Regions from separate parts of the Eubacterium sp. BIOML-A2 genome, predicted to be linked through region 2. Evidence: predicted binding sites of a transcription regulator. Region 2 holds the regulator's gene; each other region holds the start of a gene.
What was found. The regulator Rex, encoded in region 2, represses fermentation and respiration genes when NADH is low (regulators of the CRP and FNR family bind a similar motif). The targets are predictions, from matches to a motif close to ATTGTTAANNNNTTAACAAT.
Positions count from the first base shown of each region.

Region 1: the regulator Rex is predicted to act here: its motif matches at 6,252-6,271, upstream of fucO (lactaldehyde reductase).
Region 3: the regulator Rex is predicted to act here: its motif matches at 2,632-2,651, upstream of hypB (hydrogenase nickel incorporation protein HypB).

Region 1 is NZ_WKZK01000064.1:20,320-30,491, reverse strand. It holds gene carB (carbamoyl-phosphate synthase large subunit) at 1-2,441, opposite strand, end outside; gene GKG43_RS19075 (carbamoyl phosphate synthase small subunit) at 2,441-3,511, opposite strand; gene GKG43_RS19070 (transglutaminase domain-containing protein) at 3,734-4,960, opposite strand; gene fucO (lactaldehyde reductase) at 5,056-6,204, opposite strand; gene GKG43_RS19060 (TetR/AcrR family transcriptional regulator C-terminal domain-containing protein) at 6,338-6,907, opposite strand; gene GKG43_RS22990 (hypothetical protein) at 7,100-7,276, shown strand; gene GKG43_RS19055 (hypothetical protein) at 7,345-7,485, shown strand; gene GKG43_RS19050 (peptidoglycan-binding protein) at 8,020-9,285, opposite strand; gene rseP (RIP metalloprotease RseP) at 9,448-10,172, opposite strand, start outside.
Region 2 is NZ_WKZK01000017.1:28,302-38,473, forward strand. It holds gene serC (3-phosphoserine/phosphohydroxythreonine transaminase) at 1-574, shown strand, start outside; gene GKG43_RS08290 (phosphoglycerate dehydrogenase) at 576-1,739, shown strand; gene GKG43_RS08295 (2-isopropylmalate synthase) at 2,032-3,420, shown strand; gene GKG43_RS08300 (GntR family transcriptional regulator) at 3,443-4,165, shown strand; gene GKG43_RS08305 (NADP-dependent isocitrate dehydrogenase) at 4,192-5,388, shown strand; gene GKG43_RS08310 (ABC-F family ATP-binding cassette domain-containing protein) at 5,541-7,466, opposite strand; gene GKG43_RS08315 (redox-sensing transcriptional repressor Rex) at 7,669-8,313, shown strand; gene GKG43_RS08320 (NAD(P)H-hydrate dehydratase) at 8,504-10,009, shown strand; gene alr (alanine racemase) at 10,006-10,172, shown strand, end outside.
Region 3 is NZ_WKZK01000006.1:84,586-94,757, forward strand. It holds gene GKG43_RS03850 (FAD-dependent oxidoreductase) at 1-1,937, opposite strand, end outside; gene hypB (hydrogenase nickel incorporation protein HypB) at 1,913-2,593, opposite strand; gene GKG43_RS03860 (GntR family transcriptional regulator) at 2,926-3,309, shown strand; gene GKG43_RS03865 (ABC transporter ATP-binding protein) at 3,290-4,150, shown strand; gene GKG43_RS03870 (hypothetical protein) at 4,152-4,883, shown strand; gene GKG43_RS03875 (uroporphyrinogen decarboxylase family protein) at 4,995-6,032, opposite strand; gene GKG43_RS03880 (flavin reductase) at 6,381-7,007, opposite strand; gene hcp (hydroxylamine reductase) at 7,388-8,983, opposite strand; gene GKG43_RS03890 (substrate-binding domain-containing protein) at 9,173-10,172, opposite strand, start outside.

The sequences.
Region 1 (10,172 bases), on a different contig from region 2:
ACATGGAGGGATTTGGCTAATCTTCTTGTGTACTCGGCAATCTTGTCTTTTACCGCCTGGCTCAGGCTCTGTGCAGGATATACGGAGATGCTGTCTCCGGAATGGATTCCCGCGCGCTCAATATGCTCCATGATCCCAGGTATCAGAATATCTTCCCCGTCACATACGGCATCAACCTCTATTTCCTTGCCCTGCAGATATTTATCTACAAGAATCGGGTGGTCCTGTGCGATTCTGTTGATGATTCCGATAAATTCGTCGATGTCGTGATCGTTGATGGCAATCTGCATTCCCTGGCCGCCCAATACATAGGAGGGTCTCACCAGAACCGGATAGCCCAGCCTGTTTGCCACTTCTTTTGCCTCTTGCGCCGTATATACGGTACCTCCGGTTGGGCGCGGGATCTGACACTGTTCCAGAATCTCGTCGAACAGCTCCCTGTCCTCAGCCTTGTCTACATTCTCGGCGGAGGTTCCCAGGATCGGCACCCCCATCTTCATCAGGCTTTCCGTCAGCTTGATGGCTGTCTGGCCGCCGAACTGCACGACCGCACCGTCCGGCTTTTCTATATCTACGATGCTTTTTACATCCTCTGGGGTCAGCGGCTCAAAATACAGCTTATCCGCAATATCAAAGTCTGTGCTGACAGTTTCCGGATTGTTATTTACAATAATCGTCTCATAACCTTCTTTTGAGAATGCCCAGGTACAATGCACGGAACAGAAGTCGAATTCGATTCCCTGTCCGATGCGGATCGGGCCGGATCCAAGCACCAGGACTTTCTTTCTGCCTCTGGTCTCTTCCACCTCATTTTCTCTTCCATACACAGAGTAGTAGTACGGCGTCGCGGCAGCAAACTCTGCGGCACAAGTATCTACCATCTTATAGGAAGCTACAATGCCGTTTGCATGGCGCATATCGTGGATTTCCTCTTCGCTCCTGCCTGTCAGGGCTGCGATCACCTGATCCGGAAATTCTATCCTTTTTGCCTCTCTGAGAAGTTCCGGGGTAAGTTTCTCTGACTTCAGTGACTCCTCCATCTCAACAAGAATGGCCAGTTTATCAATAAACCAGAAATCAATCATCGTGATCTCATGGATCTGCTCATAAGTCATGTTTCGGCGGATCGCCTCTGCAATTCGCCAGATACGCATATCGTCTACAATCGCAAGCTGCTCCCTGAGCTTGTCATCTGAAAGTCCTGTGAAATCATAGGACATCAGGCTGTCAACGTGCTGTTCCAGAGAGCGGATCGCTTTCATCAAGGCGCCCTCAAAGTTGTCACAGATGCTCATAACTTCTCCGGTCGCCTTCATCTGCGTTGTCAGCGTCCTCTTGGCGCTGATGAATTTATCGAAGGGAAGCCTTGGAATCTTTACCACACAGTAATCCAGCATCGGCTCGAAGCTTGCATAAGTTTTACCGGTTATAGCATTTTTAATCTCATCCAATGTATAACCCAGCGCGATCTTCGCCGCAACTTTGGCAATCGGATAGCCGGTCGCTTTGGATGCCAGAGCAGAGGAACGGCTGACACGCGGATTCACCTCGATTACACAGTATTCAAAGCTTTCCGGATTGAGTGCATACTGTACGTTGCATCCCCCCGTGATATTCAGCTCGCTGATGATATTCAGGGCAGATGTACGCAGCATCTGATACTCTTTATCCCCCAGTGTCTGGGATGGGGCAACCACGATACTGTCACCTGTATGCACACCCACCGGATCAATATTCTCCATGTTGCAGACCGTGATACAATTCCCCTTGGAATCCCGCATCACCTCGTACTCGATTTCCTTCCAGCCTGCGATGCAGCGCTCTACCAGAACCTGTCCCACACGGGAGAGGCGCAGGCCGTTTTCCAGGATTTCCACCAGCTGCTCCGAATTCCGGGCAATTCCGCCGCCGCTTCCTCCCAGTGTGTATGCGGGGCGGAGTACGACAGGGTATCCGATCTCATTGGCAAATGCAAGGCCGTCCGCAACATTCTCCACAACAAGGGACGCAGCCACGGGCTCGCCGATCTTTTCCATTGTGGCCTTGAATTCCAGGCGGTCCTCCGCCTTTTTAATCGTCTCTGATGTAGTTCCGATCAGGCGCACGTTATTCTCTTTAAAGAATCCGGCCTCGTCCAGCTCCATTGCCAGATTCAGGCCTGCCTGCCCTCCCAGCGTCGGAAGTACACTGTCAGGCCGTTCCTTCCTGATCAGCTGTTCCACAACTTCTACGGTAAGCGGTTCAATATACACCTTATCGGCTATATCTTTATCGGTCATGATTGTTGCCGGATTGGAGTTCAGCAGCACAACTTCAACCCCTTCTTCCTTTAAGGAGCGGCATGCCTGTGTCCCCGCATAATCGAACTCTGCGGCCTGTCCGATAATAATAGGCCCCGAACCGATGACTAATACTTTTTTGATACTGTTATCCTTTGGCATTATTTCGCTCCTCCCATCATTTCCATAAATCTGTCAAACAGGTAACCCGAGTCCTGCGGTCCCGGGCAGGCTTCCGGATGAAACTGCACGGTAAAGATATTCTTCCCCTGATATTGCAGACCTTCATTTGTTTCATCATTGACGTTGACAAATGCGGGCGCAGCGATCTCCGGATCCACGCTTTTATCATCCACCACATAGCCATGGTTTTGTGAAGAAATATACACGCGTCCCGTCCGAAGGTCCTTGACAGGATGGTTGCCGCCGCGGTGGCCGTACTTCAGCTTATGTGTGGCCGCACCAGTAGCAAGAGCCATCAGTTGATGCCCCAGGCAAATCGCAAAAATAGGAATATCGGTATGGTATAATTTTTTGATTTCTTCGATAATAGAAGTGCAGTCTGCAGGGTCACCAGGGCCGTTAGAAAGCATGATGCCGTCAGGATTTGCTGAAATGATTTCCTCTGCAGTTGTGCTGGACGGATAAACAGTCACTTCACAACCACGTTTATTTAAAGAATTGGCTATATTATTTTTGGCGCCCAGATCGAGGAGTGCTACTTTCTTCCCGCTTCCTTCCAGCACATACTTTTTACTGCATGTCACTTTAGAAACAACATCTCCCACCCTGTAGGCCTTTAGTTTTGGAAGAATCTCTTCCAGGCAGTAATTTTCATTCGTGGTAATCATCCCGTTCATGGTGCCTTTTTCCCTTAATATCTTCGTAAGGGCACGGGTATCCACATCCGCAATCCCCGGAATATCCTGCTTTTCAAGAAAATCCTGGATCGTTCCTTCACACCTGAAGTTGCTTGGCATCCTGGACAGTTCCCTCACGATGTATCCGTCCGGCCATGCCTTTTGGGATTCCATATCCGGTGTTATGCCGTAATTCCCGATTAACGGGTATGTCATAACGACGGCCTGTCCCGCGTAAGAAGGGTCAGTCAATACTTCCAAATACCCTGTCATGGAGGTATTAAATACGATTTCACTTATCATCTCTTTTTTCGAACCAATGCTTTTTCCTGAAAACACGGTTCCGTCTTCCAATATCAGAAACGCTTTCATCTGTTCACCTATTCCCTTCCTGTATTTCGCCGCCCCGTAAGCCCTGTAAACAGCGCCCGTAAAAGCAACAAACAGAATCTCATTTATTTTACATGACAAAGGCACTCTTGGAGTCTTTCAATCCAGAGCGCCCTCGTTCTCAAATTGTAAAGATTATACTACATTTAAAAACAGATTTCAACAAAATTTTTAAACAACATTCTGTAACAATTTTCCGGAAAATTATTGATAGTTCCAGAAAATCGTGATCTTATTCATCGTCTCATCCTCTATATAGGTATACTGCACAGATTCAAGTCCGTAGTATTCCAGCAGATTCTGGGCCGCTCTCTGAACCAGGTCGTTCAGGATACTGTCATGTGCCTCCTGATAGAGTGTATCATTTGCAAACTTACAGGTAAAAGAATCCGCCCTGCTGTAGATGGTGTCATTCATATCCTTCAGCAGCTGGTCCGGCTGATATTCCTCGTAGTACATGCCGTTGAGTTTATAATAGTTCAAATCCATGGAACTGCAGGGCGGATAGCCCACTGTCGTATCCATGGTATGGTTTTTCATGATTTCCGCATCGCTGCAGCAAAGATAATCATAATTAATACTTTGCTCCGGCAAATTTTCCCCGCTCTCGGTCTCCAGGAATACCGGATCCCCGAAAGTAACATCCATTTGATAGTATTGCCCGTCACACTTCACGATATTCCATGCATGCGCTCCCTGTCCGGGAATCGTTCCGGTTACATAGATACACTCGATGCCTGTCTTCTGCAGAAGATACTGAGCGGCGCGGGAATATCCCGCACATACGGATGCCTTCCCCGCCAGGGCACTGTATATGTTCTGATTGTCAGGGGCCTCCATATTATAGTCCACAGTATTTACCAGATATTCGAAAATGTATTTGATCTTATCATATTCCGAAGCGTTCCCGTCAATCCCTTCAAAGCATGCAGAGACAGCCTCATCAATCTGTGCCTGCTTCTGTGTCCGCTCCTCCTGTGTGCAGGTATATACAGGCTGTACTTCAGAATAGTCCGCATAGCTGGTCACCTGCATCTCCCCGGTACACCAAAATATCTCCGGCCTGTCGCTGAAAATAAACTGGCACACCTTTTTGAGCACCTCCACATCGGGTGAATGCATATAGATGGCTTCGTTAAAGTCCATCATCCCCTGATAAAGCTCCTTATACAGGTTCTGTTCCGTTTCCGGGAGCTGCCGGTAATAGTAGCCCTGTGCCACATCGTCTTCCGGTATTCTAACTTCCTCAAAGGGAACACTTGTGCTTTTCTCCACCTGGACCTTCACCGTCTCAATCACTTCTTTTGTGGACGCAAAAAGGCCTGGGAGCTGCTGAAAAGCCACTGCTCCCAAACCTGTAAAAATGCCTGTCAGAATGAATATTCCGGCTACGACCGGCCATTTTCTTCTTTTTTTCCTTCTTCCTGCCATAATCCTTCCCCGTTCTGCCGCTTCCCCACACCTGTGCGATCCCCGCCGTTCTTACAAAGGGAGCCCTGGCTCCGCCGGTGCGGCGGGAGAGCAGCTTAAAGAAGAGACCTGAACAGAGCTGCAATGTCCTCTACGGAAGTCTCCTTCGGATTCCCCGGCCTGCAGGCATCCGCATATGCCGATTCAGACAAAAACGCAATGTCCTCCTCTTTGGCAATGCCTTTGAGGTCTGCCGGGATTCCGACATCTGCAGATAGCTTTTTCACTGCATCCACTGCCGCCCTGCGGTACTCTTCCTGTGTCATATTTTCGGTTCCTTCCACACCCATGGCTTTTGCGATCTCCCTGTACTTCTCTCCTGTAGCATCTGCATTGTACTCCATAACCGTTGGGAGCAGAATCGCATTCGCAACTCCATGCGGCGTGTCATAAAGTGCGCCCAGCGTATGTGCCATAGAATGCACAATTCCCAGCCCTACATTGGAGAATCCCATCCCTGCCACATACTGTCCAAGCGCCATGTCCGCTCTTCCCTCCGGCGTATTGTCGACTGCGCCTCTCAGGGAGCGGGCGATAATCTCAATAGATTTTAAGTGGAACATATCTGATAATTCCCATGCTCCGGCCGTAATATACCCCTCAATTGCATGTGTCAGCGCATCCATGCCCGTGGATGCTGTCAGCCCCTTCGGCATGCTGGACATCATGTCCGGATCAATCACTGCCACGATCGGGATATCGTGGGGGTCAACACATACAAACTTTCTGTTCTTTTCAACATCTGTTATCACATAGTTAATCGTAACTTCCGCTGCTGTACCGGCTGTTGTCGGAACCGCAATAATCGGCACACACTTATTTTTCGTGGGTGCGGTGCCTTCCAGGCTTCTGACATCCTCAAATTCCGGGTTGTTGATGATGATACCTACCGCTTTGGCTGTATCCATAGAAGATCCGCCGCCAATTGCAATGATATAGTCCGCACCGGAGGACCGGTACGCAGCGACTCCCGTCTGCACATTCTCAATGGTCGGATTGGGCTTAATATCTGAATAAAGTTCATACGCCAGATCATTTGACTCCAGCACATCCAGCACCTTCTGTGTAACCCCAAACTTCACCAGATCCGGATCAGAACACACAAATGCCTTCTGAAATCCCCTGGCCTGAACTTCAGCCGCAATATCATTGACCGCCCCTGCTCCATGGTAAGATGTTTCATTCAAAATAAATCTGTTTGACATAGCACATATCCCCTTTACATTTTATAGATTGCCTTGCAGCATCATTTATTGTTATAATTATAACAACCTGAAACATACAGAGACAAGTTACAAAATGGCGTCTATGTAACATTTATTCTTACAATACCAGATCCTATTCATCCTGCAAATCAGGCTGCAGTTCAGAGAGCAGTTCTTCCAACGGCTGCGGGAGCGCCTGTATGAGCAGATCTGCCATCTTCTCCGGAGCCAGATCCATATTTCTCCTGGCCCACCGGGCAGTCATATAGATGGAACCTCTGCAGTACATCTCCAGCAGAAAGCAGATATCCTCATCCAGCGGTTTTTTCGTCTTCTTTTCTATGATATTCTTATAAAACTGCAATATGCATTCATAGTCATAAGCAACCAGGGAATTGTAATCCTCCGACTGAAAAGCTGCTGCAAAGAAAGTCTGTTCGTTTTTGATAAACCAAAACTTTTTCTCAAGCCCCTCCCTTAAGGTCATGCTGACACCCATCTGCAAAAAAGACTTCTTAGCAAGACGTTCAAAATGCCAATTCACCAGATCATATTTATCCAAAAAGCAGCGGTAAAAAGTCTGTCTTGTCATACCGCTCTTTTCTACAATCTCTTTCACCGTTATCTTATCCAACGGTTTCGCGCCCATCAGTTCTGTCATGGCCGTCACGAACTTTTGTTTCGTCCTATCCCCATTATCCATGCTTTTCACCTCTATATAAATTATAGTTTAGGATCCCCTAAACTTCAAGGTTGTTGTATCATAAATCATCCAATAAATATATTCTGATCAAGTTATGTGTTTCTTTCCGTCACACATAACTCTCACCCTTAACAACATTTTAATTCTCACAGCCCATATTTTATGGTATGATAGCAGAAAGGAGTGATACAAATGATGCATGTATTTTATTGTATAAAATGCAAAAGATACCATTATACAAACAATCAGTCGCACGCAAACTGCTGTGGAGAACAAATGTATTATGTAGACGTGGATTTCACTGAATTTGTCAGAATGAACCGTGAAGAACGTGCAAGCTTCTTACAGCTTTATTCTCTTGCAGAATAAGGCTGTATTTCTGCATATTTACCTTAATTCTGCACACACTATCATAAAAAGTGCAAGGAGGTTGTAATATGAGAGAAATCAAAATGCCCTCAAAGACAGCTGAAGAAAATGAATACGATAACCATAACATTCCCGAAATCGATCTGCCGGGAAAAGCAAGCGTAGGAAACATCATCCCCGATGAAGTTCCGCGGCGCGACGGGGATTAAGTAAGGGGGACGCTAAGTAAAGCAGGAGGCAGAATTGCCCCGGGGCAGGGTGTGGTATTTCCGGGCACTGTCCGTTTACTTAGAATCCGTAGCAGAAAAAAAGAGGCTGCTGATGGAACCAGCCTCTTTTCTTCTGCAAGGGCTTCTAGCGCGCACTCTATGCGCCCGGAAACACCACACCCAACCAATTCAATCCGCCTCCCCCGACCGGAATCCCCGCCGGTAAATTCATACCCCCGGCCGGATGCAAGCAGCCGCCGGAACCGGACATAGGTGTGGCTGGAGGCGTAGCTGCGGTTGTTAGCTGGAGTTAAGTAAAATAGAAGGAAAACCGGGGCAAAAAATGTAATCTCCAAATTACATTTTTTCCTGGGCCCAGCGCGCGAACCCATCAAGGGTTCGGGTGATGTGCCCAGGCTGCCCCGGTTTTCCTTCTATTTTACTTTACTCCAGCTTACAGCCGCAGCCCCGTCTCCAGCCACACCTATGTCCGGTTCCGGCGGCGGACTATACACCTGCCTCTCCCGCAAGAATTCACCCCAATTCCGCAATACGTGATACTCCTACGTAGATTTCTGATATTTTGTACCAGGTTCTATAGTCCACGGTTCCCGTCTGCGGAAGGCCGAACACGGACTGGAATTTTTCTACGGTTGCAGCCGTTGCCGGCCCGTATATTCCGTCTGCATCGATTTTAGGAATGGCGGGATATGCCCCGGCTATGACGTTAAGCTGTTCCTGCATCTGCCTGACTTTGTCGCCGCTGGAGCCGATCTCCAGAGTGTAGCCCGGCCAGGAGGAGGGGACTCCGGATATTTCCTGGGCGGTGTTGATATACATGTCGTCTCCGTAATAATAACGCAGAATCTCGATCGGGCTGTAGCCCTGCTCCCCGAGCGCCATTGACCCCCACTGTGTCATCCAGTTTGGACAGGTTACCCTGCGCCCGTCGCAGTACTGTGTCAGGATCGGCTGCCTTACATTAGGTCTGGACAGATAATCTGCAAATAACTCATCTACGATCACGGAGATTGTATCATAAAAATTTCTCTCCGGAATCCATTTGTGGTCAAATGCTGTGGAGGATGTGATCGTGAAATCATATCCTTTATTACGGTACCATTCTGTGTACACACGGTTCAGAGTAAAGGACATAATAGCCAGGACATTTGCCCGGATCGTATCTGCCGGCCATGTGGCGTAGATTTCACTGGATGCTACATTTTTGATGTAATCTTTATATTTTACATAATAATTCTGTGCGGTAGTGTCCCGGGGAGAACCGTCATGGACGATAATAAATTCCGGCACTACCACTCTGCTCAGTACGATTTCACCGGTCTCGTTAATCGGTTTTATTTCCTCCTCTGCTATCTTTGGGGGATATTCGCCGTATAATGTATGTGCGGGTATTACAAAAACCTGTTCATTCTCCCGGGTCTGGTCATTTGGCCTGAGCGCCACGTTCTGTATTGCTCTTACATCCGGCAGAATCTCTGTCCCCGCAATGCTCATGGGTTCAAACCCCGGTGCGCTGATATCCAGTGTGTATTCGGAGTAGGGCTGGTACTCAACCGTCGGATTCAGGCTGTACTCCAGGGGAGGCGCATCCAGATCCAGTACATCGGTCTGCCCGGACGCATCCGTATTCACCTGCTCCAGTGTACTCTCCGGAACTCCGGTATAAGATATCGATATTGTCGCCCCGGTAACAGGAAGTGCCGTAATCTCTGATGTAACGTTAATCTGCAGCTGCCCTTTGTCTACAGCATTATTCTGCATTGCTCTTAAAGAAGTCATATATTCCCTCGCAAAAAATTCATCTCTATTATATATATGCGCCGGAATTTAAAATGTGCCTGCGGGCAAAACAGGGAAATTGCCGTCAATAAAAATACGCCCCGGAAAAGACACCCGCTGTTTACCGCGCGTATCTTTTCCGAGGCGTTCACGCTTATCTCGTCAAAAAATATTCCGTATATCATTGAACAGGACTACGACCATAAGAACCATCAGCAGTGCAAAGCCTGCAATGTGCACCATACCTTCCTTCTCCGGGGGCACACGTTTGCGCCGTACGGCCTCAACGATCAAAAATACCAGTCTGCCGCCGTCCAGAGCCGGAATCGGCAGCAGGTTCATCACTCCCAGGTTGGCCGACAGCAAAATAGCAATGTTCAGCAGATTCAAGATAACCGTTGCCGCACCCGAAGGAGCCGCCTGCTTGTATGTGTCATCCACAAAATTTACAATCCCCACAGGCCCCGACATCTGCTTGATTCCGATCTGCCCGGTAACAAGCATCCTGAGGCAGTCAAACGTATAATTTACCCAGTACCGCAGCGTGTACGCTCCGTACTTGACAGAATCAACCAGACCGGCCTTTGTATTTGCTGTGCTGCCACGGATTCCCATCCGTTTCATGCTGTCCCCCTCTAGCTGCCTGGGTACAATCGTGGCCGTATACTCCTGCCCGTCTCTTTCGTATGTGACCTCCACGGAATCTGCATCTCTGTTCATCATATTAAAGAGACTGACCTCTCTCCATAGATGAATATCCTTTCCATTCAAACCCGTAATGACATCGCCCTCCTGAAGCCCCTGCTCCATGGCTGAGTATCCCGCATCCACACCCTGGACTACCGGAGCATCATACCCGATCCAGGCCACCAGAATGACAGAAAATA
Region 2 (10,172 bases):
CGACGTATCATCCTGCTTCCTGTCCGAACCAGTGGACGTAAGCAAATATGGGGTGATTTACGGAGGAGTCCAGAAGAATATCGGGCCTGCAGGCGTTGTGATCGTAATTATCCGTGAAGATTTAATAACGGAGGACGTACTGCCCGGCACACCGACCATGCTTACATATAAAACACACGCAGACGCAAAATCCCTTTACAATACCCCTCCGGCATACGGCATCTATATTTGCGGAAAGGTATTTAAATGGCTCAAGAGCATGGGAGGCCTGGAGACAATGAAGGCCCGCAACGAAAAGAAAGCAGCGCTTCTGTATGATTTCCTGGATCAGAGCAAGATGTTCAAAGGCACCGTTGAGCCAAAGGATCGTTCTCTGATGAATGTGCCTTTTGTTACAGGAAATGCCGAATTGGATGCCAAGTTTGTGAAAGAGGCGAAAGCCGCAGGCCTGGAGAATCTGAAAGGTCACAGAAGCGTGGGCGGCATGCGTGCCAGCATATACAATGCAATGCCATATGAGGGTGTAGAAGCACTCGTTGCATTTATGAAGAAGTTCGAGGAGGAGAATCTGTAAAATGTATAAGTATAATTGCCTGAATCCAATAGCCCCGGTGGGACTGGAGAAATTTAATGAAAACTATGTAAGAACAGAGGACGCAGGGGAGGCGGACGCCATCCTCGTAAGGAGTGCAGGAATGCATGATATGGACTTCAGCAGCAGCCTGAAGGTCATCGCACGGGCAGGTGCGGGCGTTAATAATATCCCGCTGGACAAATGTGCAGAAAAAGGAATCGTTGTATTCAATACCCCCGGAGCTAATGCCAATGGTGTAAAAGAACTTGTGATCGCGGGAATGCTTCTTGCGGCGCGTGACATAATAGGCGGTATCAGCTGGGTTCAGGAGAATGAAGAGGACGGGGACATCGCCAAGATGACCGAAAAAAAGAAAAAGGCCTTTGCCGGGACAGAGCTGGAAGGCAAAAAATTGGGCGTCATAGGTCTCGGAGCAGTCGGAGTTCTGGTAGCAAATGCTGCAACGCATCTCGGAATGGAAGTATACGGTTATGACCCATATGTATCCGTCGACGCTGCATGGAAGCTTTCACGTAATATCCACCATGCAAAAACGGTAGATGAGCTCTATAAAGAATGTGATTATATCACGATCCATGTACCGGCCCTGGAAGATACGAAGGGCATGATTAACAAAGACACGATCAGCCTGATGAAAAAAGATGTGGTCATCCTGAATTTTGCAAGAGATGTGCTCGTAAACAGTGAGGACATGGTTGATGCCCTTGTAGCAGGAAACGTGAAATGTTATGTAACAGACTTTCCAACACCGGAGGTCACAGGAGTTAAAGGGGCAATTGTAATTCCACACCTCGGAGCTTCCACAGAGGAATCCGAAGACAACTGTGCAAAAATGGCAGTCAAGGAAACCATTGATTACCTGGAAAATGGTAATATTACACATTCCGTAAACTACCCGGATTGTGATATGGGACAGAAAGGTGAAGGATCCAGAATCACCATCCTGCACCATAACATACCAAACATGCTCGGGCAGTTCACGGCATTGCTCGCAAAAGAAAAGTTAAATATCTCCCTGATGACAAATAAGAGCAGAAAAGAATATGCCTATACCATGATGGATGTAGATGGGGATGTATCAAGGGCAGTAATAGATGAACTCAGCGGTATCGAGGGGGTTTTGAAGGTTAGAGTTATTCTTTAGTTTAGAAGGTGATGGTTCAGAAACCGGACACAGTGGGGTCTGGAAACGGGTTCTGGCTGTAAAGTGCAGCCGGAAGACGCTTCCAGACCCCACTGTGTCCGGTTCTTGGTCTATTGTTTCAAAACGGGAGGAAACTGCCTCTTATGGAGTTCAAGGAGGGGGTGGAAGGAATCTGCATTTAAAATTTGTTATTGACAAGAAATGTATTATTGTATACAATTATACACGGATGTAATTTACACAATTACAATGTTACAGTATGTCAACTGGCTATGTAGGAGGTAAGGACTAAATGGAAGACAGGAAAGTTTTTTTGAACAAGCACACGAATCTTTTGGAACTGGAAGAGTATATTTATCAGCTGGTGGATGTTGATAATCCGAATGTATTCCGCAATCTGTTTCACTATGATGAGATTCCTAAAATTGCTTTTAATGACAGAATCGTGCCTCATAATATGCCGGATGAGATATGGATTACGGATACGACGTTCCGTGACGGACAGCAGTCACGCGCTCCTTATACGACGGAACAGATTGTAGCTGTTTTTGATTATTTACATAGACTCGGGGGCCCGCAGGGGAAGATACGGCAGAGCGAGTTTTTCCTGTATAGTAAGAAGGACAGGGATGCTGTCTATAAATGTCTGGAGAAAGGATATGAATTTCCGGAAATCACAAGCTGGATCCGTGCCAGTAAGAAAGATTTTGGGCTGGTTAAGGATATCGGGCTGAAGGAAACGGGGATACTTGTCAGCTGTTCGGATTATCATATATTTTATAAATTGAAGATGACCCGCAGGGAAGCAATGAACCACTATCTGTCCGTAGTGAGGGAGTGTATGGAAACTGGCGTGAAGCCGCGCTGCCATCTGGAGGATATTACGCGGTCTGATATATATGGGTTTGTGATCCCCTTCTGCCTGGAGCTGATGAAGCTGATGGAAGAGTACCAGATACCGGTTAAGATCCGTGCCTGCGATACTATGGGATACGGTGTGAATTTCCCCGGTGCGGTAATTCCGAGATCTGTACCGGGCATTATATATGGGTTGATGACACATGCGGGTGTCCCAAGCGAGCTGATTGAGTTCCACGGGCACAATGATTTCTATAAAGCAGTCAGCAACTCAACAACGGCCTGGCTGTATGGCGCTTCGGGAGTCAACTGTTCCTTGTTCGGTATCGGAGAGCGTACTGGCAATACCCCGCTTGAAGCGATGGTATTTGAATACGCACAGCTCAGGGGTACATTGGACGGGATGGATACAACTGTGATCACAGAGCTGGCGGAGTACTATGAAAAAGAGATCGGATACCGGGTTCCCTCCAGAACACCGTTTGTGGGGAAGAATTTTAATGTAACCCGTGCCGGGATTCATGCGGATGGAATGCTCAAAAACGAAGAAATTTATAATATTTTTGATACCGACAAATATTTAAACCGCCCGGCGCTTGTATCTGTCTCCAATACGTCCGGTATTGCGGGAATTGCTTACTGGATTAACGCATACTACAAGCTTCCGGCAGAACGCCAGGTGGATAAAAATTCAGAGCTTGTGCTGGCGTTAAAGACCTGGGTGGACAAAGAATATGAAGAAGGTCGCGTTACAGTCTTGACAGATGACGAATTAGTTGCCAAAATAGACAGTGTATGCAGTGAACTGCATATAAAACTCTGACTTGGGAGGACATATAAGCAAAATGGAAGAATATCAGGACCATTCCTTAGGCAGCCGTGTTTTTCAGAGAATCCGTGACGATATCCTGAAGGGAAAGTATGAGGAACACGATGAGTTAAGGGAAAATACGATCGGGAAAGAACTGGGGGTCAGCCGCACGCCTGTGCGAGAGGCGCTGAGGCAGCTTGAATTGGAAGGCCTTGTCTCTATCATCCCGAATAAGGGGGCATATGTGACGGGAATATCTTCGAAGGATGTAAGCGACATCTATATGATCCGTTCTATGCTGGAGGGGCTGTGCGCGAGATGGGCTACAGAAAACATTACGGACGAGCAGCTGGATGAGCTGGACGAGATTATGCTTCTTTCCGAGTTTCATATGAAAAAAGAGGGTGGCGGCAGTGCGGATCAGGTGGCTGAACTGGACGGCAAGTTCCATGCGGTTTTATATGAGGCGTCAAACAGCAAGATACTCAGCCATGTACTGACAGATTTCCACAAATATGTCCAACTGGCGCGTAGATCTTCCGTAGTCTCAGAAGAACGGGCCAGAAAGTCGATCCGGGAGCATAAGCAGATTCTGCGCGCAATCCGGGATAAAGATGCAGACCTTGCGGAGCAGCTCGCCAACGAGCATATTCTGCATGTCATACAGAACCTTAAAAAACAAGGTTATACCCATGGGCATCCCGTAATTCATGCCCCTGCGGGGCTGGTTTCCAGCAAGCCGCAAAATAATGTATGAAAAACGATTAGGAGGAGACAGTTAAGATGGAAAAGATTAAGATGAGTACACCGATTGTTGAGATGGACGGGGATGAGATGACAAGAATCCTCTGGAAGATGATTAAAGATAATCTTCTGGAGCCTTACATCGAGCTGAATACGGAATATTACGATCTGGGCCTGGAATATAGAAATGAAACAAACGACCAGGTAACGGTGGATTCCGCGAATGCTACAAAGAAGTACAAAGTAGCTGTTAAGTGTGCAACCATCACCCCGAATGCTGCACGTATGGATGAATATGACCTGAAGGAGATGTGGAAGAGCCCGAACGGGACCATCCGTGCCATTCTGGACGGTACGGTTTTCCGTGCGCCGATCGTCGTAAAAGGAATTGAGCCATGCGTTAAGAACTGGAAAAAGCCGATTACCATTGCCCGTCATGCATACGGTGATGTATATAAGGGCTCAGAGATGAAGATTCCGGGCGCTGGCAGGGTGGAGCTTGTCTATACGGCTAAAGACGGGACAGAGACAAAAGAGCTCGTACATAATTTTGATGGACCGGGTATCGTGCAGGGCATGCACAATATCAATCAGTCCATCGAAAGCTTTGCAAGAAGCTGCTTCAACTATGCGCTGGATACAAAACAGGATCTCTGGTTTGCCACAAAAGATACGATTTCCAAAAAATATGACCACACATTCAAGGACATTTTCCAGGAAATCTATGATGCAGAATACGATGAAAAATTCAAGGCAGCCGGGATCGAGTATTTCTATACACTGATTGATGATGCGGTAGCGCGTGTTATGAAATCAGAGGGCGGATATATCTGGGCGTGCAAGAACTACGACGGCGACGTCATGAGTGATATGGTATCCTCCGCATTCGGATCGCTCGCCATGATGACATCCGTGCTTGTGTCTCCCGACGGATATTATGAATATGAGGCGGCCCACGGAACCGTACAGCGCCACTATTACAAGCACCTCAAGGGGGAGGAGACATCCACCAATTCAGTTGCAACTATTTTTGCATGGACAGGGGCTTTAAGAAAGCGCGGAGAGCTGGATGGAAACAATGATCTGATGGCATTTGCGGACAGACTGGAAAAAGCGACCATTGACACCATAGAATCCGGAAGCATGACAAAGGATCTGGCACTGATTACAACGATTGAGAATCCGACTGTTCTCAACAGTGAGGACTTTATCAAAGCGATTGCAGCAAGGCTGTAAATTTTATCTGCCTCATTCAATGCTTAAAAAGTCATCAAATAAATGATACTTCAAATTAAATGATGCAAAAACGGACCGGCACGCAGATCTGCATGCCGGTCCGTTTTTTATAAAGGCGTTGGAGCGTTGAAGTGAGCTTCCCCATTTTATTCTTATTCTGCAAGTTCTCCCCATTTTTCATAGAGAATGTCCAGTTCCTCTTCATTAGAAGCCTTTTCTGCAGCAAGTTCCTGGCATTTGACCGAGTTGGAATACACATCTTCATGGGTCATCAGTTCATCGATCTCTTCATTTCTTTCTTCCAGTACAGTGATGCGTTCTTCCGTCTTTTTCAGTTCATTCTGTTTTTTGCGCTCCCTGGCCTGCTGTTCCTTCTGTTCCTGCCAGCTGAGCTTTGCGTCTGAAACAGATTCCTTCGGAATACCGGAATCATCCGTGCCCCTGGCTGCGGGGGAAGCATAGACGGCCGTCAGCTCTTCCTTTTTTTCCAGATAATAGTCATAATTGCCGATATAGTTTACAAAGGTCTGATTCACCAGCTCTAATATGCGGGTAGCTGTCTGGTTGATAAAATAGCGGTCGTGTGAGACGTATAAGACGGTACCGGTATAGTCGTTGACTGCTTTTTCCAATATCTCTTTTGATGTGATATCCAGATGGTTTGTGGGCTCATCGAGGATTAGGAAATTGGCCTCGGAGAGCATCAGTTTTGCCAGCGATACGCGTCCCTTCTCGCCGCCGCTCAGGTCCCCGATCAGTTTGTACACGTCATCACCGGTAAACTGGAATGCGGCTAGCGTATTTCTGATCTGCGTATTATTCAGAGTTGGATAGTCATCCGAAATCTCGTCAAATATATTTTTCTGGTCGTGCAGCACATGGTGTTCCTGATCGTAATAACCGATTCTCACCTTAGACCCCAGAGTAAAGGAGCCCGTATCCGGGGGAACCACCTGGTTGATAATCTTAAGCAGCGTGGTTTTCCCGGTGCCGTTGTCACCGATTACAGCCACATGTTCGCCGCGTCTGATATCAAAGCTGATATCCGTAAATAAGGTCTGACTGTCAAAGCTTTTAGACAACCCCTCCACTGAAAGCACGTCGTTGCCGCTCAGGCAAGAGGGCTCCAGGGAAAAATGGATCTCCTTCGCCGCCTCCTGGGGCTTATCGACCAGCGTCATCTTATCCAGCAGTTTTTCACGGCTTTCCGCGCGCTTGATGGACTTCTCACGGTTAAAAGACCGGAGTTTTTCTATGACGGCCTCCTGATGCTTGATTTCCCTCTGCTGGTTCAGATATTCTTTCATCATGGCGTCGCGGATCTGTTGTTTTTTGTCCGCATAGGCCTTATAGTTGCCGGCGTACATCCGGACAGCCCCATTTTCGATCTCCACCACTTTTGTGACCACTCTGTTTAAGAAGAAACGATCATGGGAGACGATAAATACGGCGCCGGGGTAGTTCAGCAGATAGGTCTCAAGCCAGGTGATGGAATTTAAATCCAGATGGTTTGTGGGCTCATCCAGAAGCAGGATATCGGGTTTTGTGAGGAGCAGTTTTCCCAGGGAAACCCTTGTTTTCTGCCCTCCGGAAAGGGTGTCCGTTTTTTTGTCAAAATCCTCCTCCTGAAACCCAAGTCCTTTGAGGACGCCTGTCAGCTCGCTTTCGTAAGCATACCCATTCTGTGCCTCAAACGCGGACATCATGCGATGATAGGTATCGAGCCTGCTCTGAAGGGCATCACCGCTCAGAGACTTCAATTCCTTTTCAATAGCACGGATTTGATTTTCCAACTCGATAATATCAGCCTTTGCTGTCTTTACTTCCTCATATATGGAGCGGCCGCCCTCGAGTTTCTGCTGCTGTGCGAGATATCCGAGAGTTTTCCCTTTTGTAACTACAATTTCACCGCTGTCGGCTGGCTCTTCCTTTACGATCATCTTAAGAATGGTGGATTTTCCGGCCCCGTTTACTCCGACCAGAGCCGCTTTTTCTCTGTCTTCTATATGAAAAGAGCCGTCTCTGACAATGACCTGTCCACCGAAAGCTTTATTGAGATTATGGCATGCAAGTATCATAAGAAACCTCCTGTTGTCTTCTGTATCGGGCCTTCGGTTATGCTTCAGCCGCCGAAACCCCGCCCGCCGGGCATGAGTTACGGTATGCCCTTGAGTATACTTATTTCATTATAACGAAAATTGTTTAAAATACAACTAAAATTTGACTTTGCCCGTACAATTCTATATAATATTAAATAGATTAAGTTTGGAGGGGATAGCTGTGGAAGATAGAGAGATATCACGTGCAGTAATTGGACGGCTGCCCAGATATTACAGATATTTGGGAGAATTACTGGATGCAGGAGTAGAACGGATTTCATCAAATGACCTGAGCAAGAAGATGAGCGTCACTGCATCTCAGATTCGCCAGGATTTAAACAACTTCGGTGGTTTCGGCCAGCAGGGCTATGGATACAATGTTAAGTATCTCTATACAGAGATCGGAAAGATTCTGGGACTGAACAGAAAACATAACGTAATCATAATAGGAGCGGGTAACCTGGGACAGGCGCTTGCCAATTACGCGGCTTTTGAAAAGAGCGGCTTTATACTGCAGGGGATTTTTGACGTGAATCCAAGACTGGAAGGGGTAACTATACGTGGAATCCCGATCCGTATGATGGACGACCTGAGAGAATTTGTTGAAAATACGGACATAGAGATTGCTGCATTGACGATTCCAAAGTCAAAAGCAGTGGAAGTAGCCGATATGCTTGTTGAGAATGGTATCAAGGGCATATGGAATTTTGCGCACACTGATCTGCACCTGCCGGATGATGTGATCGTAGAAAGCGTACATTTGTCTGATAGTTTGATGAAACTGTCTTATAATATCAGCCGTTACAATGAAGAACATGATAATTGATTAACAATATAAAACGTGTAACAAAGGCACTGCGCCTTTGTTGCACGTTATTTCACTTATTGGGACACCTGCGCCTATCAGATACAATCCCTTCGGATACGCACAGTGGTATTAGAGGCAGATGCGGTGAGGACGCTGCGGACGCGGGTTTCACAAGCAAAACACTATGAAAATAAAGGAGAGTGAGTATATGAGATATCTGCCTACCGGTGAATGGATGCAGAAAGCGGACAATTACACGATCCATGAGATCGGGATTCCCTCTATGGTGCTGATGGAGCGGGCTGCTCTGGCGGCGGTGGCCGTTATGGAGCAGGAAAAAATCAATACACACAGAACGCTGGTGGTCTGCGGCTCCGGCAACAACGGCGGCGACGGCTTTGCAGTTGCGCGCCTGTTAAAAGAAAAAGGCTGTGATGTTGAGGCCGCTTTCATCGGAAACGAAGAATCCAGGACTCCTGACTGCATGCAGCAAATGAAAATCGCTGAAAATTGCGGTGTTCCTGTAGTAACAACAATCAACAGAAAGGAATATACTGTTATAGTGGATGCCGTTTTCGGCGTGGGCTTGAATCGGGAAGTCTCGGGAGCTTATGCGGCAAATATTAAAAAGATGAGTGCGCTGCCGGGACAGAAGGTTGCCATAGATATCCCTTCCGGCATCTGCTCAGCCACTGGAAAGGTATTAGGGACGGCATTTTCAGCCGATCTGACGGTTACTTTTGAGTGCGAAAAACTGGGCTGTGTTTTACATCCGGGCTGCCAATATGCCGGAAAAACTGTTGCCGTATCCATCGGAATCAGCCGGAAGCTTTTTGAAAAAGAACCGGGTGTCTGCTACACATTTGAAAAATCGGACCTGCCGGAGCTGATCCCGCCCCGAAGGCCCAATTCACATAAAGGAAACTATGGGAAGATCCTGATGATTACCGGAAGCCGCGGTATGTCGGGCGCCGCATATTTGAGTGCGAAGGCCGCGTATAGATGCGGCGCGGGTCTGGTCCGGATTTATACACATGAAGATAACCGGGTGATATTGCAGCAGCTTTTACCGGAAGCGATTGTAAGCACTTATACTGAATATGAGGAAGAAGCCATTCGGGATCTCCTCGCATGGGCGGATGTGGCCTGCATTGGCTGCGGGCTGGGACAGAGCCGTGTTGCGGAGAGTATCTTGACTCAGGTCGTGAAAGAGGTTCAGATTCCCTGCGTGATAGATGCAGATGGGCTGAATATACTGGGGTGCCATCCGGAACTGCTGGAAGAACGGGAGCGGCCCATTGTCCTGACGCCGCATATGAAAGAAATGTCCGGCCTGCTGGGCTGTTCTGTTACAGAGCTGCAGGAAAAGCGTTTTGAGATGACCAGGGCATTTACAGACTGGGCGGGTGTTGTCTGCGTCTTAAAGGATGCACGAACAATTGCGGCCAAGTGGGACCGTCAGATATTCGTCAATACTGCGGGAAACAGTTCTATGGCAAAGGCCGGGTCCGGGGATGTGCTCGCGGGGGTTATTACAGGGCTGATGGCCCAGGGACTGAAGCCATATGAGGCGGCTGTCTGCGGGGTATACCTGCACGCCTGCGCGGGAGACGAGGCCAAAGCAGCCAGGGGTTCCTACAGTGTGCTGGCAGAAGATATAACGGCGGGAATCGGGGACTGCCTAAAAAGAACAGAGGAGAGTATGGAGCAATGAAACAGTTTAACAGGGTATTTGCCAGGGTAGACCTGGATGCCGTATCATATAATATGGAACAGATGAGGCGGCGGATCGGGGAAGGGGCGCAGATCATCGCCGTGATAAAGATGGATGGGTACGGCCATGGCGCCGTGCCGATTGCGGAGATGTTTGAAGAAAA
Region 3 (10,172 bases), on a different contig from region 2:
TCTTCCTGCGCCTCTGCCACTTCATCTTCAGCGGCAGGCATGGAATCCCTTGCTTCCAGACAAAACATCTGCGTGATAGATGCTCCTGCACGCACTGCACTCCGCGCCACATCAACGGCCACATTGCCGCCGCCGACCACAACGGTCCGCCCGGACAACTCTACCTTCTCATCCGTATTGACCCTGTGAAGGAAATCCACACCTGTCAGTACGCCCTCTAACTCTTCTCCTGAGACACCGGCCCTGCGCCCGCCCTGACATCCGATTGCAAGGTAAAACGCCTGATAGCCCTGTGCCCGCAGCTCTTCCAGTGTAATATCTTTCCCTACTTCTATACCGCATTTAAACTCGATTCCCATCTCACGCAGCACCGAGATCTCCGCATCTACCACCTCTTTTTCCAGCCTGAAGCCCGGGATTCCATGAGTCAGCATTCCTCCCGGCTGTCTGTGCTTTTCAAAGATGGTCACCGGATACCCCTTCTGAGCCAGGAAAAAGGCACAGCTCATCCCGGCCGGTCCGGCGCCTACAACCGCAATCTTCTGCGGATATGGCTTCCCGATCTGATTGACCATCGGCGGAATATAACGGGACTCTGCATTCAGCTCCTGCATGGCAATAAACTTCTTGACCTCATCGATTGCCACCGCCTGATCGATTTCCCCGCGGGTGCAGGCGTCTTCGCAGCGCCGGTTGCAGATACTTCCGCATACTGCCGGGAATGGGTTCTCCTTCTTAATCAGCTTAAGTGCATCCAAATACCTTCCCTGAGAAGCCATATTAATATATCCCTGCACGGCAATATGAGCCGGACAATTCGTTTTGCACGGTGCTGTTCCCGTGTCATAGCAGTTAATCTGGTTATCATCCCTGTAATTCTCATTCCATTTCTCCGGCCCCCACTTCACCGCATCCGGCAGTTCCTGCACCGGATAGGATACCGGCCCGCTCTTTGTACAGAGTTTCTGTCCCAGCTTTGCCGCACCGGACGGGCAGTATTCCACACACTGGCCGCATGCCACACAGTTATCGGTATTCACCCTGGCTATATAAGCGGAGCGGGACATATTCGGAGTGTTAAACAGCTGAGAGGTGCGCAGTGCATAACAGGAACAGACACAGCAGTTACAGATAGCAAAGATCTTATCTTCCCCATCGATATTTGTGATCTGGTGCACCAGGCCATTGTCCTCCGCCCTCTGCAGGATCTCCATGACCTCCGCTTCGTCAATATAGCGGCCCTTTCCAGTCTCTACAATGTAATCGGCCATATCTCCGACGCCAATGCACATATCATCTTCCAGGTGTCCGCAGCCTTCTCCCTGAATTCTGCGGGAACGGCGGCAGGAACAGGCGCCCACCGCATATTTCCCTTTATACTTCTGTACCCAGTGGGAAATATGCTCGACACTGACGGACTTCTGCTCCGTTGGTATGGCCTTTTCAACCGGAATGACATGCATACCAATTCCAGCGCCCCCCGGAGGCACCATAGGGGTTACCTTTTCCAGCGGCAGCCGGCTCATCTGCTCAAAAAATCTGGCGACCTCATGATGTTTCTCTACCTGCTCCAGGTTCATGTTCATGAATTCCGCACAGCCGGGCACAAACATCGGCAGTATGTACTGTTTATGACGGTCCGCGTTTTCCCAGTTGTATTCCAGCAGACCGATCACGCTCATCTCCTGCAGCAATTCTTCCGTCCTCTTCAGCGGCTTGCCGCATTTCTTCGCAATCTCCTGTGCACTGGCCGGCTTTCTTACCTTCATCGCAAGGGCCACTTCCGCCATCTCATCCGTTACAACACAGGCGAGTCCCCAGTATTCCGGATCGTCCACTGTCACTTTGTGCCCAATTCGGTCCGTGATTTTCTGCCCCAGCTTTAGAATTAATGTTCTCTCTTCTGCCATACCTAACTCCTTTCCGCTTTCTGCCATGCCTTCACTTCTCCCCTGAGCCATTCGGCCCAAGTCTCTATCCCCTCACCGGTGCGGGCACAGATTGGTATAATGATTGCATTCGGGTTTCTTTTTAAAATGTTCCTTCTGCATTGTTCCATATCAAAATCAAAATAGGGAAGCACATCTGTCTTGTTGATCAGAACGACGTCGCAGATAGAAAACATCAGCGGGTATTTCAACGGTTTGTCGTCTCCCTCAGGTACGCTTAGAATCATGGCATTCTTCACCGCTCCGGTATCAAATTCTGCCGGACAGACAAGATTCCCCACATTCTCAAGTACCACAAGATCCAGATCTCCGCATTCAAGGCCCTCCAGCCCCTGCCGGGTCATATCTGCATCCAGATGGCACATCCCCCCTGTATGGAGCTGGATTGCCTCAACCCCAAGCCGGGAAATCGTTTCTGCATCTACGTCAGAATCAATATCCGCCTCCATCACTCCGATCTTCAGCTCATTTTTCAGCTGTTCAATCGTCCTGGTAAGTGTAGTCGTCTTACCGGATCCCGGTGAAGACATCAGGTTTAACAAAAACACCTTTTTTTCCTTCAGTTCTTTCCTCAATTCGGATGCCCGTTTATCATTATCCGCAAAAACACTCTGCTTAATTTCCAGAACCCTAAAATCTCCCATCCGCTTCTCTCCTTCGCTCATAATTGGTTGTACCACAATGTGTTATCTTTTTAACATTGTATCATTCCATATAATGCGTGTCAATTACTCCCTTTCTTTTTGTGCAATCAGCAACATATTTCCCTTCTTTTTAGTGCATATTCACCTATGTTTACGACGTTGGAATCTGGTATGACCACATCCAATTTTCATCTCCTGTGCCACATTGCGCTCTGTACTTTTTGTATTTCAAGTTTTTTAAAAATCTATTGACAGAAATTGCGTATTAGTATATATTAAAGGTGTAAGTCAGTTTGTTACTCAAGTAACTAACTAATAAGGTGGTGATATCATTGAACATAAATCCAAATATAGATAAACCTATATTCGTTCAAATTGCAGAACAGTTAGAAGATTCCATATTTACAGGCGTCTTTCCAGAGGAAACAAAGATTCCTTCAACCAATGAGATCTCGGCACTTTTGAACATTAATCCACATACAGTCCTCAAAGGAATGAACATGCTGGTAGACGAAGAGATTATTTATAAAAGGAGGGGTCTTGGAATGTATGTAAAAGCAGGCGCAGTTAAAAAAATCCGCAGAAAAAGACAGGATCAATTTTACAATCAATATATTGAGGCATTAATTAACGAGGCCGTCAAACTGCAGATGTCAAAAGAGGAAATTATCACATTGATAGAAAAGGGGTATGAAAATGAATGCAATACAAATTAAGAATGTCGTAAAACGTTACAGCAATGTCAACGCACTGGATCGGGTTTCTATTTCGTTTGAATATGGTAAAATTTACGGATTTTTAGGAAGAAACGGAGCCGGCAAATCCACTTTAATTAACATCATTTCCAACCGCATCTTCGCTGATGAAGGGGAAATCCTTATTGACGGTCTACGCGCAAAAGAAAACATGGAAGTGCACGAAAAGATATTTTGTATGAGTGAGATGGACTTATACGACACCAGCCTGAAAGTGATAGAACATTTTAAGTGGATAGACCGTTTTTATGATAATTTTGACCTGGATCAGGCACGTCAGATTGCAGAAAAGTTTGATCTTGATATTAACAAAAGATACAAAGCACTGTCGAAAGGTTATCAGTCTATCTTTAAACTTACGATTGCGCTTTCCCTCCATGTACCTTATGTGGTTTTTGATGAGCCTGTGCTGGGACTGGACGCGAATCACCGGGAGTTGTTTTATGAATTATTACTGAAGGATTATGAAAACTATCAGAGAACGATTATTATCGCTACCCATCTTATAGAAGAGGTGGCAAACATCATCGAAGAAGTGGTTCTAATCGACAAAGGCAGAGTGCTTCTGCAGGAAACCGTTGAAACGCTGATGAATAAAGGATACTGTATTTCCGGCCTCGCCGGTGAAGTCGATGACTACTGTAAAGACAAAAATGTGATAGGTTACGATGAACTTGGTAATTTAAAACTCGCTTATATACTGGGAGAAAAAGAACAGCTTCCTAAAAACAGTCGCTTACAGATATCTAATATGAACCTGCAAAAACTATTCGTAAAGTTAACAGAGAAAGGGGGCCGCTGATATGAAAAAATTAGGCACTGTTATCCGTTATGAATGTATGACATCGTTTAAATATATTTGGATCTTCTACGCAATTGAATATGCAGTTGTCGCGGCCGTTTTTGTCCTTTCTTATATTACAAACGGAAGCAGCGGCAAAATTGGTACGAACGGCTTAGAGTTTAATTCTTTTATCTATGTAGGTATCTTAGGGATCCTGGGGTTTAAAGAAGATTTTAAAATGCTGATACAAAATGGATTTACCAGAAAATATATCTTTCTTTCCACATTTTCCCTGTTCGCTTTTATCTCGGGAATCATGTCACTGGTTGATACAATCCTGGGAAACGCGCTTCACCACTGGTTTCATGGCTATCACTCATTATTTGGCGGACTGTACGGATATGGGCATTCTTACTTTTTAGGCTGGGTTTGGCTGTTTTTAGTATATATGCTTATCTGCTGTCTGTTTTACCTGGTAATCCTTATTATAAACAAGATCGGTAAAAAGATATCGGTCTATGCCGGGATTACTCTCGGCCTCACGATCATTTTAATAATACCTGCTTTGATAAAATTTGTTCTTCCAAAAGATTTTACTGACAGGATTATCCTATTTGTCCTAAAGGCTTTTGGATACATGACCGACGGTACAATAAACTTTATGTATCCTGTACTTATCTTTGTACTTGCAGCGTGTATTTTAAGCCTATGTTCATACTGTGTCATACGCAGAACAGAGCTGAAAGCATAAGCATTCTCTCATGCAGCATGCAGTAATTGGGAAGGCCCATAACTGATTATACAGCCGCTATGGACGAATCCACAGCGGCTGTTTTGTATTCCCACTCTCCCAGACCTTATTCTAATATCTTCCATAGTCCTTTGCAATTTCTACCATTCTGTGTGCCCTTGCAAAATCGGCATTTGCAGGGTATTCGCATCCCGTTGCAAGTATGAAGCCGCCTCCGGCTGACATTGCGTCAATGGAATTTCTGCATTCCTGGTCCCAGTTTTCGTCAGTGCCGATTGCTGCGTTTGCCGGAGTAACACACCCGATCAGGGTTGTCAGATTCCCGTATTTCTCTTTACATTCTTTAAAATCTTTACAGTCATCCGGCGGATATAAGAAGGAAATCGCCGCGGGCTGCATACGCTCGATCTGAACATCAAAGTAGATTTTCTGCCCGCAATTGTGTATCATTACCAGCCCATTTTTATCTCTTACCACCTGGGCAAGCTCTTCCACCAGATCTCCCTCCAGCTCATTCCACATTTCCTTGCTCATGATAGAGCCAGAGGCAAAAAGGGTATCAAACATGATGCCATTCACCCCCGTATCCATCAGAGCTCTGCAGTAATCTTTCAAGGTCTCATTAATCTCGCGCGCCGCTTCATGTACCGCATCCGGATCATCATAAAAATCCATATACATTTCCTGCTGACTACGCAGCATGGACAGCGTACCCAGGGGCCCAAATACAAATGCTACAATGGGGAATTCTCCATTGGAGGCTTCTACCAATTTTCTGCATGTATCAATATGCATCATCATACGTCTGGAGCTGCGGTAATCCACTTTCTTAATCCTGGCATAATCCTCAATCTCTTTCACTACGCAATGCTCATAATCCGGGTGCGCAGCTTCATTTTCCGGATAAATCAGTTCCTGCCCCCATGCATCGCATTCAACGGAAAGATCAATCAACGTTACGATGCAATCCAGATCAAACTCCTCTCTCGCTTTTAAGAGAGCATCCGCGCACAGCTGTGCATCGTTAGCCCATTCTCTGTAACTTACTCCTGTCAGTCTGCGGGAAGCCCCGCTGATGATAGGGTATACCGGTACCCTGTCTGCCTCCTCGTGATTCAATGCTTTTACTACCCGTTCCATTGCATTCATTATAATTCCCTCCTGAAAGAATACTGTTCAATATACTTCTGTGTCATTGGCGCCCTGTTAATTCATACCAAAATTATAATATACTTTCAGATTTGTTTTTGTATTTTTTTAATATTTTTTATACTATTTTTGTAGGAATTAAAAAAATCTAATCTTAATGTAAATGAAAAATAGTATGCCTGCAGAATCTGGCTGCATAAACTTCAATTTTTTCATTCCCCCTTTTATAAGGCAAAAAATGGATGCTGCGGGAGAAACCGCAGCATCCATTTTTTGTCTTATTCAGAATGTTTCTTTCAATTTTCAAATTAACGGATGTCCAACCTTGGTTTTAAGCTTAACTTTCTCTCACAGCTTCTCTAATTCTTCTTTTCCTCTTCCACAGATCGGACATTTAAAATCTTCTGGTATGGTATCTGACTCCAGGATGTATCCGCAGATTTTACAGCGGTATCCCTTTACTTTTTCGGGCTCAGGGATATAACTGGATGCCTTTGGAGGTGTAACACCATTTTTCACGGTATGATAATATGCGTATGTCATAGGCTCTTCCGTACTCATCACTTCTGCATCTACTACTTCTCCCAGGAATACAATATGTGTTCCCACGTCCATCGTATTTTTCACTTTACAGCTGAACCTGGCTGCTGCCTGGCTGCAAACATACGGAATTCCATTGAGATCCGTCTTCGTCTCAAATCCCTCAAATTTATCTTTATCTTTGCTACTTTGGAACCCGAATGCCCCAATCAGCTCCATTGTGGCTGACTGTGCAAGCGCGATTCCAGTAAAATACCCTGACTCCTGTATTAGACCGGCAGTATAATTTTCTTTGTTAATTGTCACCGTAACCTGCAGCGGTTCTGAAGTCACCTGGATCATTGTATTCACAACACAACCTCCGGCTTTTTCCCCATTTTTTGCCGAGATAATATAAAGACCATAACTCATCTTCCAAAATGCTTTTGTATCCATAAACGTCCTCCTTTAATAATAGTAATTATTATCGATATTTACAATATAACATATCTGTTAATATTTTACAATCCTTAAATACAATTAATAACCTGAAAAAAACGGAGAAACGTGATTATCGGAAATTCAAACGGATCAATCAAGAAATAAAAAAGGAGAGGCCGGAATCGCTTCCGGCCAAGGAAAATTATGAAAAAGAAAATTTATAATAAAAAGGTTATTGTCCCTTTACAATTAATAATATACCGCCTAAATGTGATAGTTATGTGAGGGATAATTTAACAAATTATGTACTTTTTTCGAAAAAATTATTAACAAGTTCAAAGAGGGCGGTTCAAAGGGGTCTGACCCCTTTTAACCGCCCTCTTTGTTTCATTTTCTTATTCACCCAAAATATCCCTTAAGTCGTTCTCCGGCGTAGTGATTGGCGCAATATTGTAGTGTTCCACCAGATAATTCAGCACATTAGGAGATACAAAGGCCGGCAGCGTTGGTCCCAGCTTAATATTCTGAATCCCCAGATGCAGCAGGGTCAGCAGGATACAAACAGCCTTCTGTTCATACCAGGAAAGCACCATCGAGAGCGGCAGTTCATTCACCTGGCATCCAAAAGCCTCTGACAAGGCCACCGCAACCTTAATTGCACTATAAGCATCGTTGCACTGCCCCATATCCATCATTCTTGGCAGGCCCCCTATTGTTCCGAGGTCCAGGTCGTTAAACCGGTATTTGCCGCAGGCGAGTGTCAGAATTACCGTGTCCGCCGGAGTCTGCTTTACAAATTCAGTATAATAATTACGGCCCGGACGTGCGCCGTCACAGCCGCCCACAAGGAAGAAGTGGCGGATGGCTCCGGCTTTTACGGCGTCAATTACCTGTCCCGCTACACTGAGCACCGTACCGTGGCCAAATCCAGTCGTCACACTCTTACCGCCGTTTATTCCTGTAAACTCCATATCTTCCTCATATCCGCCGAGCGCCAGCGCTTTTTCGATCACAGGCGTAAAATCTTTATCGCTGTCAATATGAATCATTTCAGGATAAGACACGACTTCTGTTGTAAACACTCTGTCTGCATAACTCTCTTTTACCGGCATCAGACAGTTTGTGGTATACAGGATCGGAGCCGGGATATCTGCAAATTCCTTTTGCTGGTTCTGCCATGCTGTGCCAAAGTTTCCTTTTAAATGAGGATACTTTTTCAGTTCCGGATACGCATGAGCGGGAAGCATTTCTCCGTGGGTATAGATGTGAATGCCCTTACCTGCAGTCTGTTCCAACAGAAGCTTCAGATCCCAAAGGTCATGGCCGGTAATCACGATGAACGGTCCTTTCTCCACTTTCATTGTCACCTCAACCGGCTGGGGCGTCCCAAAGGTTTCCGTATTGGCGCGGTCTAGCAGCTCCATACAGGTCAGATTTACTTTGCCTGTCTCCATCACAACAGGGAGCAGTTCCTCCATCCCCCAGTCCTCCCCCAGGATAGAAAGCGCTTTGATCATAAATTCGTTCACTTCCGCGTTCTCATATCCCAGAACCATCGCATGATAAGCATAGGCCGCCATTCCCCGAATTCCGAACAGAATCAGCGATTTGAGGGAACGGATATCCTCCTCTGCGTTCCAGATACGGGACATGTCGTAGCGGTCCGTATTCCCGCACGGGGAACCGCAGGATGCGCATCCGGGCACAATCCGCCTTTTTTCTGCTTCTATACGGTCAATCATCTCTTGCAGAGTCTCGTCGTTAAAATTCACATTCGTTACCGTCGTAAAAAGCCCTTCCAGAATCAGACGGTCCGTCTGCTGTGTCCCGGGGGTATTGGAACAGGCACGCGCCAGAGAGATCAACGCCCCCGTCAGTTCGTCCTGCAGCTTTGCAGATGAAGCGGATTTGCCGCATACACCTGCCTTACCTGTACATCCTGTGCATCCCGCCGTCTGCTCACATTGAAAACAAAACATTTGATTATCCATTTTTTCTCCTTTCCGCTGCTTCATAGCAGCAATACCTGATAACTTTAATCAATCACGCCTCCAGCTGTTAAGCACAGTATAATGCAGGTAAGCATTCAAGTATGTTGTTAAAACAACAAAAGTAAAAAAACTGAATATGTAAAAAAGCAGGTATAAAAAAACCTGCTTACACCTACTTTTTTACTATTTTTAATCATAAAGATTCTGTGCAATCTCCGGATCGTCCATATTGTCTGCTGTATACCACTGGCAGCCTGTATCGATATCTGAGACAGACTCTCCATTTGCTACTTTATACAAAAGATCTACCAAAGTTTCTCCCATTGCTACAGGAGCCTGAGTAATGGCGCCCAGGAATGTGCCGTCTGCAACCGCTCCTTTGATAACAGCACCGGAATCAAATGCAACGCCAATGACCTGTCCCTCTTTGGTGCCAAATTTTCCAAGGTTCTCATTGCCGGTAACCATGGCCTCTCCCGAATGCTGGTTCGCACCGTAGACCGCAATTGTGTCTGCCTTATTCAAAAGGTTTGCACAGTCTGTTGCTGAGAGTGCAGCATCTACGCTCGCGGGCACAGTAACTTCGATTACCACATCTGCGTCTTTTGTCTTTTCGCAGACAGCACCGGAAACGAATTTTTCATTTCCTTCTACATTCACCGTTTTACCATCGGCTATGATAAGTTCTCCCATTTTATCGATGAATCCCAGCCCGCGGTTAATCTGGGACTCGGAAGTCGCATCCTGGCTCATAACACCAATACGTACACTTTCGGAGGCATCGGCAATCCTGTCTTTGATTGCTTCGTACGTCATCTCTGCCGCCAGTTCTCCCGCTGCATAATTGTCCGTAGAACAGGTTGCATAGACTGCGCCGTCCGGAGCATTGGCTACACCAGAGTCAAATCCGACAATTGGAATGTCATTGTCCTGAGCCGTCTGGATCGCATCCAGACAGGAACTTGTATCCAAGGCCGCAAGGCCGATTGCATCCGGCTGCTGGTTTACGGCATTGTTCAGCATCTGTACCTGATCCGCGATATCAGACTCTGAATTCGGTCCGACAAAGTTAATTTTTACTCCTAATTCTTCCGCTTTTTGTTCCGCACCCTTTAAGACAGCCTGCCAGTATTGATGCTGGAACCCCTTCGATACAATTTCGAAACTCAAATCGCCTGCGGCTGCCGCA